2 regions of the Jiella sp. M17.18 genome follow, and region 2 is predicted to be linked to the other one. Evidence: riboswitches for the same ligand, from Rfam matches in the RefSeq annotation. Region 2 holds a riboswitch; the other holds the start of a gene.
What was found. A riboswitch is a leader RNA that binds a small molecule or an ion and turns the genes downstream of it on or off. The one in region 2 is predicted to bind cobalamin.

Region 1 (4,211 bases), on a different contig from region 2:
TCGCCATGACCTTCTTGTGCGGCCCGGTGAGTATCACGCCGGTGAAGCTGAGATTCAGCCCCTCGGTGAAGGTCAGGTCGAGCTGCGAGGGCGGCATCTCGAGGGTCGCGTCCTGCGCGGGCGTCGCGAACTTCAAGTGCGCATGGGCGAAGGCCGGAGCGGCGAGGAGCGTCGAGGCGACGAGCGCCAGTGCGATGGTCTTCGATCGGATCATGGATCTTCCTTTCCTGATGATGGTGGATGGCTTTTCCGGATGGCGCAGGCCGTCGGCACTACCGTGGCGCGCGAGGGCGTCAGGAGACCGCGCAGGACCGCTTGCCGCGCGCGAAAGGTGGCGGAGCAGGGCGCGCGGATGGCGGTACCCTGCGGATGCGCGGCTACTTCGTCTTCGGGCCGGACGGGCCGGAGGACTTGCCGGGCATGGCGTTGCCGCCGGCCGCGCCCGCCGGTCCTATCGCGCCGACGCTCTCGACGGCGAGTTCCACGGTGACCGCGCCGGCCTTGCGGAAGCGCAGGGTGAGCGGGACGTGCTCGCCCTCTTTCAGCCGCCGCTTCGGATCGAGGAGCATCAGGTGATAGCCGCCCGGCTTGAGCGTCACCGACTGCCCGGCGGGAATTTCGAGGCCGTCCGGCAGACTGCGCATCTTCATCACGCCGTCCTGCATGGACATCTGGTGGACCTCGACCTTTCCGGCGATCGGCGTCGAGCCGCCGACGAGGCGGTCGGCATCCTTGCCGGTGTTGGTCAGCGTCATGTAGCCGCCGGCGACCGGGGCGTTCGGTAGCGTCGCCCGTGTCCAGGGGTGCTCGACGGCGATGCCGCCGGCCTTGGCGTCCGCGGCGAGCGCGCCGGACGTCATGGCGAGCGCGAGGAGGGCGCCGAGCGCCGCTCGGGTCACCCGTCTGTTGAAATGAGCCACTTTTCTTCTCCGTGTTCGTCAATCGGATGCGCCGCGCGCTCGAAGCGAGCGGGCGCGGATCGGATCAGGCGGAGAGGAACGGGGGACCGCGCGGCTGGGGGAGGATGACGGGCGGCGGCCGGGTTTCCGGCGTCTGCCGGCCGGGCGGGAAGCCGTCGGCGCCTGCTCCGGCAAGGACGAAGGCGGCGCCGAGATCGGTCTGCGGCGGCAGGTCCGCCAGAAGCTGTGCCGCGCTGTCGCAGGCGATGCCGCATTGGCAGTCGAGGCAGCAGTCGTGGGGGCGCGCCGGGGCTCCGGGCGATCCGGTGTCCGCAAGGCTGCCGTGGCAGATCACGGTGACGCCGGCAATGCCGGCGGCGCCCGCCGCCGCGCAGCCGAACATCGAGGCGACGGCTTGGACGAGGAGCAGCTGGACGAGGATCAGCGCGGCCGCAAAGGCCGTCGCGCGATCCCGAAGCAGCTGCCGAAACATCCCCATGGCCCTACCGGATAGCAGGATTCCGGCGCTTGCCAAGCGGCCAGTTCGACCAGGGTGAACGGGCCGCCGCGTGCGGCGACCCGCGCCGGCTGAAGCCGGCTTCAGCCGGCGCTGCGCACCTCGACCGCGTCGAGGCGCTTGAGGCGATAGACCGTGTAGGAGATCGCCCAGGCAGCGACGAAGAGGCCGATGATCGCGAAGCCGAGAGTGTTGAGGTTCTCGTTCAGCGTCCCGACGACGTCCCACGCGCCCCCGGAGAGGCCGAGCTTGTCGCTGAGAAGGCCGAGCGCCTCGATCCCGCCGATGACGACAGCGACGACGATCGAGACCAGCGTGATCGTCATGTTGTAGTAGAGCTTGCGCATCGGCTTGACGAAGGCCCAGTCGTAGGCGCCGAGCATCATCACCCCGTCGGTCGTGTCGACGAGCGACATGCCCGCCGCGAAGAGCACGGGGAAGACGAGCAGCGCCTCGAGCGGCACCCCGTTCGAGGCCTGCGCCGCCGAGACGCCGAACATCGCGATCTCCGTCGCGGTGTCGAAGCCGAGCCCGAACAAGAATCCCAGCGGGAACATGTGCCAGCTCTTCGTCACCAGCCTGAACAGCGGCCGGAAGATGCGGGCGAGGAAGCCGCGATTGTTCAGGAGGAGGTCGAGGTCGGCCTCGACATAGGTGCCGCCGGCGCGCACGCGGCGATAGCTCCGGTAGACCGAGACGAAGACGACGACATTCATCGCCGCGATCGCCAGGAGGAACAGCGCCGAAATGCTGGTGCTGACGGTGCCGCCGATCCCCTGCCAGCTCTCGAAGCCGCCGAGCACCGTCGCCGCGCCGGCGACGGCGGCCGCGACGATGACCACGAGGGTGGAATGGCCGAGGGCGAAGAAGAAGCCGACGCCGACCGGCCGCTTGTTCTCCTGCATCAGCTTCCGGGTGACGTTGTCGATGGCGGCGATATGGTCGGCGTCGACCGCATGGCGCAGGCCGAGGCCGTAGATGAGCAGCGCCACGCCGAGGAGGGTCGGCGAGTGGCGGAACGCGATGAATGCCCAGAGCCAGGCCCCGATATTGAGGGCGGCGAGGACGGCGTAGAGGGTGACGAGGCGGCCCCTGAGATCGGGGGCGCTGTCGTCGAACAGTCGCTGGATGGTCGAGAACATGAGGAAACTTGCCTTGTGACGTCGCCTGTCGCCACGGATCGGTGAGGCCGCCGGCAAGGGCAGCTTCGCCACATCAGGACACCCCGCCCGATGCTCCGCTTTGACGTCCGGTGATGGCAGGTCTCCTGGCTCGCGAGTCGCTGCCGGCCTCGCCTTCCCGGGACTGGTCCCAGTGGCATCGTGAAGCCGGCCCATCGCTTACAGTTGCGGGGGCAGCCACGGTCTCGGCCCCTGATGGGTACGCCTCACCGTGTTCCCTTTTAATCTGCGGACGATCGTTGCGACGCCCGGCAGAACCATCGGGCTCCTTGGTAACGTGAAAGCGTGCGGGAGGGGAAGGGGCTGGTCGCGATTCCTGGCCGCCGCGGATCGCCGATGCGTCGCCGGCGGATCGTCTAACGCCGGAACGGCGGCAGCGCGTCGAAGGCGCTCTTCAGCGCCTCGGACCAGCCTTCCGAGATGGTCTGGTAGTAGGGATCGCGCTGGTCGAAGCGGCGGCGGTAGCCGGCCCTGAAGCTGTCGGTCTCGTAGAACTGCATGTCGATCGGCAGGCCGACCGACAGGTTCGACTTGATGGTGGAATCGAAGGAGACCAGCAGAAGCTTGGCGCATTCCTCCAGCGACATCGACGGATCGTAGGTACGGATGATGATCGGCCGGCCGTATTTGTGCTCGCCGATCTGGAAGAAGGGATTGTCGGCCCCCGCCTCGATAAAGTTGCCTTCGGGATAGATCATGAACAGGCACGGACGCCCGCCCCGGATCTGGCCGCCGAGAATGAAGCTGGCGGAGAACACCGATTCCGCCGTCTGGCCGCCGCTCGCGGTGCCGGAGATCACCTCCTTGACCGTCTCGCCGATCAGCCGCGCCGTCTGGAACATCGACGGCTGCGTCAGGATCGAGGGCTGGCGCTCGGCCGGCGCCACCATGCGCTCGTCGAGCAGCGAGACCGTCGCCTGGGTGGTCGCCAGATTGCCGGCCGACAACAGGCACAGGAAGCGCTCGCCCGGCACCTCCCAGGTCTTCATCTTCGAGACGACGGAAATGTTGTCGACGCCCGCATTCGTCCGCGTGTCGGACATGAAGACGAGCCCGCGGTCGACCAGAAGCCCGACGCAGTAGGTCATGTACCGGATGCCCCCAAGCACCGCCTGATTCGCGGCGCAGAGCCGCCCGTCCGATATCCGCCACTTCCGCTGTTCGGGCAACGCGAGAAGCCCGTTTGCCGGCAAACTCTTTCGCGCTGTTGCCCGAAGGCGGCGCAAGTTCAGCGGGTCGTACGATCCGGGCTTTATGCCATGAGCCTCCTTGCGCCGGTCTTGCGGGGGCTCAGCTCCCGTCGTCCTCGCCGACGCAGCCGACATAGGCGCCCGAATGCTTCGCCATGCGCTCGATGCGCCGGGCCAGCCGGTTGAGCTCGCCCGACGGGCGCGCCGGGTTGCGCGCGTCCGGCGCCGGCAGCGTGACGGCGATCAGCGCCGCCTGGCGTGGCGTCAGCTGCGCGGCATGCTTGTGGAAGTAGTGCTCGCTCGCCGCCTCGATGCCGTAGATGCCGCGATCCCATTCGGCGATGTTGACGTAGATCTCCATGATCCGGCGCTTCGACAGGACGAAGTCGAAGTAGAGGGCCAGCGGCAGCTCGATCCCCTTGCG
Region 2 (4,211 bases):
AGGCGGCGAAGAGCACGAGCCCCGGCGTGTCGAAACGGAAGGTCTCGCCGGTGCCCGCGCGCTGCGGCAGCCGCAGCGCCAGGAGCGCCGCGCCGAGCCCGACCGGCACGTTGACCAGGAACACCGACTGCCAGCCAAAATGCTCGGTGAGATAGCCGCCGACGACCGGGCCGAAGGCGCTGGAGGTCACCGCGACGGCCGCGAGATAGCCCTGGTAGCGGGCGCGCTCGCGCGGCGGGATCGCCTCGCCGACCAGCGCCTGGGACAGCGTCATCAGCCCGCCGCCGCCGGCGCCTTGCAGGATGCGGGCGACCGTCAGCATCACGATGCTCTGCGACACCGCGCACAGGATCGAGGCGGTGACGAAGATGCCGAGCGCCACGAACATCAGCCGCCGGCGTCCGAGGACGTCGCCGAGCCGCCCGTAGACCGGCGCGGCGATCGTCGTCGCGACGAGGTAGGAGACCACCACCCAGGACAGCCGGTCGACATCGCCGAGCGAGGCGGCGATCGCCGGCAGGGCCGTCGCGACGATCGTCTGGTCGACCACCGCCAGGAACATCGGCAGCATGATCGACGGGAAGACCGTCAGGAAGTTGCGGCGGGCGCCGGAATGGTCGTCGAATTCGTCCGGCGCCGCGGCAGCATCGGCGGGATCGGGTCTGGCAGCAGGTCTGGACATGAGACGGAGATGGCGATCAGCTAGAAGGAGGGACTCGGGGGCGGGAGGCGTCACCGATCTCTAGCGCTAGATAATCGTAAGGGTCCAAATGAAAACGATCCTCGTTCCTGTCGAGCAACACGATTCGGCGCGCTTCGCGCTCGATCTCGCCGCCACGCTCGCCGAACGCTTCGACAGCGTCATCGAAGGCTTCGCCCTGCAGGTGCCGCCGCTGGCGGGCATCGGCTGGGATCCCGCCAGCGTGGCGATGATCCACGAGAGCGACTGGGATCACCGCCAGGCGATCGCGAAGGCGAGGCAGCTCTTCCGCGACACCATGGCGGAGCACGGGCTCCATGACGGGGCGGAGGCCGCCAGCGACGCGTCGGCCTCGCGCGCGATCTGGAACGAGGCGGCGATGGCCGGAGAAGGCTTCCTCGGCGGCTACGGCCGCGCCTTCGACCTCACCGTCGTCGGCCAGCCCCGCGCCGGCGGCAGCTCGATCACCACGCTGGAGGCGGCGCTGTTCGACAGCGGCGGCCCGATCCTGCTCGTGCCGCCGAAGCGCTTCGACAGCGTCGGCGAGACGGTCGTCATCGCCTGGAACGGCTCCAGCGAGACCGCCCGCACCATCGCCCTTGCCATGCCGCTGATCCGCAAGGCGAAGCGGGTGGTCGTCCTCTCCGACGATGGCGGCATCGGCGACCGGCCGGCCGGCAGCCTGATCCAGCGCCGGCTGGAGCGGAACGGCATCGCCGCGGAGCTGAAGCTCCTTCCCGACAAGCGCATCCGCTCGGGCGAGGCGATCCTTTCGGAAGCCGCCGCGCTCGGCTGCGACCTCCTCGTCAAGGGCGCCTACACCCAGAGCCGGCTGCGCCAGATGATCTTCGGCGGCGCCACCAACCACATCCTCGCCAATGCCGAGATGCCGGTGATCCTGGCGCACTGACGTCCGCGGCACGGACGAGGAGTCAGCTCGCTGCCCGCCGATCGCTCCTGCGGCGAAACGGGTTTGCGAAACGCGGCCGGTCCGCTACTGTCTGCGCCACCGCTTCGCATTTCGCGGAGCGGCCGAAGGACGGTTCCCCTTCCGCAATCCGTGGAAGGGGCGAAGAGGGAATGCGACGGGTCGACCCAATCCGGGGGCCCATATCGCAGCCGACCCCGCGACTGTAGAGCGGCGAGACCGCCCCATCCGAACGGCCGACCCTGTCTGCTGCCGGAAAAGCCACTGGAGCCAAGGCTCCGGGAAGGCGAGGGACCGATCGACGACCCGCGAGCCAGGAGACCTGCCGACCTTCGACATTGCGCCGCCGGGCGATCCCGCGCGGCCGTCACGGAGGTTGATATGATGCCGACTACCGATTGCCATCCCGCATCGCCGCCGGTTCGGAGCTGCGCGCCATCCGGTTTCGCCTGCGGCGCCGGCGCCGCCCGCGGCTGACCCGTTCGGCCGCACCGGAGCTCGTCGCCGCCAGCGGCTGACGGGCGCCTTCGTGCGGCTGGTCCGGCAAGGGCTGGCGCAGAGATGACCGACCGATCCGAACAAGGGCGCGCCCGACCGGCGCTGCCGTCCGTCACGCTCGTCCTCGGCGGCGCGCGCTCGGGCAAGAGCGCCTTCGCCGAGAAGCTCGCGGCGTCGAGCGGCCTTTCGAAGGTCTATGTCGCGACCGGCCGCGCCTTCGACGCCGAGATGGAGGCGCGGATCGGCGACCACCGCACCCGGCGGGGCGCCGACTGGCGTACCGTCGAGGCACCGCTCGCCCTGCGCGAGACGCTCACGGCCGAAACCGCCGAAACGCGTATCGTGCTCGTCGACTGCCTGACGCTGTGGCTGACCAACCTCATGCTGGAGGAGCGGGACGTGCCGGCGGAGTGCAGCGCGCTGGCCGAGAGCCTGAAGCACGTCGCCGGGCCGGTAATCCTCGTCTCCAACGAGGTCGGCCTCGGCATCGTGCCGGACAACCGGATGGCCCGGGAATTCCGCGACCATGCGGGCCGCCTGCACCAGGAGATCGCGGCCGCGGCGGACGACGTCCATTTCGTCGCCGCCGGCCTGCCGTTGAAGATGAAGGGTTGAGTTGTGGACGCAATGTCCCGCCGGCCGACAAGGAGGCATTCATGCCGCAACAGAAGATTCCCGCCACCGTCATCACCGGCTTCCTCGGAGCCGGCAAGACGACGCTGATCCGCAACCTCCTGCAGAACGCCGGCGGCCGGAAGATCGCGCTGATCATCAACGAGTTCGGCGACCTCGGCGTGGACGGCGACATCCTCAAGGGCTGCGGCATCGAGACCTGCAGCGAGGACGACGTCGTGGAGCTGAACAACGGCTGCATCTGCTGCACCGTCGCCGACGACTTCATCCCGACGATGACGAAGCTCCTGGAGCGGGACAGCCTGCCGGACCACATCGTCATCGAGACCTCCGGCCTCGCCCTGCCGCAGCCGCTCGTCGCGGCCTTCAACTGGCCGGAGGTGAAGACCCGCGTCACGGTGGACGGCGTCGTCACCGTCATCGACGCGGCGGCCGTCGCCGCCGGGCGCTTTGCCGACGACGAGGAAAAGGTCGCGGCGCAGCGGGCGGCCGACGACAGCCTCGATCACGACAATCCGCTGGAAGAGCTGTTCGAGGACCAGATCCGCGCCGCCGACCTCGTCGTGCTCAACAAGGCCGACCTCGTCGACACCGATGCGCTGGAGACGGTGCGGCGCAAGATCGCGGCGGCCACCGGCCGGCAGGTGAAGACGGTCGCTTCCGAGCACGGGAAGCTGCCCGCCGACGTCCTCCTCGGCATCGCGGCTGGGACCGAGGACCTCATCGCCGCGCGCAAGTCGCATCACGAGATCGAGCACGAGGGCGGCGAGGCGCACGACCACGACGAGTTCGAGAGCTTCGTCGCCTCGGCCGGTCCGCTCGCCGACCAGAAGGCGTTCGTGGCCGGCCTCTCCGACCTTATCGGGGAGCACGACATCCTGCGGCTGAAGGGCTTCGCGGACGTGCCGGGCAAGCCGATGCGGCTCGTCGTCCAGGCCGTCGGCCAGCGCATCGAGACCTATTTCGACCGTCCCTGGCGGCCGGAGGAAAAGCGCGAGACGCGACTGGTGGTGATCGGCCTGCATGACGGGCTGGACGATGCGACATGCGACGCGATCGCCCGGCGGATCAGCGGGCTGGCGGCGGGCGAGACCGCGGCCGCAGCGGAATAGGGGCCGGCCGCTTGCACCTCCTCCTCGCGCAGAAGGGCACGATCGACGAGGGCGGCGAGGCGGTGGATCTCGGCCAGTCGCCGGGCGAGATCGCCGTCCTCTCCGCGGCCGACACGGAGATCGCCGCCCTCTCCGCCGCCGCGCATCGCCTCGGCTTCGGCCCGCAGGAGCTGCGGCTCGCCAATCTCCTGCGGCTGAAACACCCGATGTCGGTCGATGCCCATGTCGGCCGGACGCTGAGGCACGCCCGGCTCGTCGTCGTGCGCCTCCTCGGCGGCGCCGCCTACTGGCCCTACGGCCTCGACGCGCTGCTGGCGAATGCGCAAGCCTCGGGCAGCAG

Region 1: linked by a shared signal. The riboswitch ahead of AB5S17_RS17955 (HoxN/HupN/NixA family nickel/cobalt transporter) and the one ahead of cobU (bifunctional adenosylcobinamide kinase/adenosylcobinamide-phosphate guanylyltransferase) in region 2 are both predicted to bind cobalamin.

The regions. Positions count from the first base shown of each region.
Region 1 covers NZ_JBFTEH010000010.1:117,678-121,888, forward strand. Annotated here, with positions in the region: gene copC (copper homeostasis periplasmic binding protein CopC) at 1-214, opposite strand, end outside; gene AB5S17_RS17945 (copper chaperone PCu(A)C) at 378-920, opposite strand; gene AB5S17_RS17950 (hypothetical protein) at 985-1,398, opposite strand; gene AB5S17_RS17955 (HoxN/HupN/NixA family nickel/cobalt transporter) at 1,500-2,558, opposite strand; cobalamin riboswitch at 2,656-2,874, opposite strand; gene AB5S17_RS17960 (peptidase) at 2,954-3,685, opposite strand; gene mtgA (monofunctional biosynthetic peptidoglycan transglycosylase) at 3,888-4,211, opposite strand, start outside.
Region 2 covers NZ_JBFTEH010000013.1:67,665-71,875, forward strand. Annotated here, with positions in the region: gene AB5S17_RS20270 (MFS transporter) at 1-682, opposite strand, end outside; gene AB5S17_RS20275 (universal stress protein) at 771-1,610, shown strand; cobalamin riboswitch at 1,724-1,973, shown strand; gene cobU (bifunctional adenosylcobinamide kinase/adenosylcobinamide-phosphate guanylyltransferase) at 2,190-2,741, shown strand; gene cobW (cobalamin biosynthesis protein CobW) at 2,783-3,871, shown strand; gene cobN (cobaltochelatase subunit CobN) at 3,883-4,211, shown strand, end outside.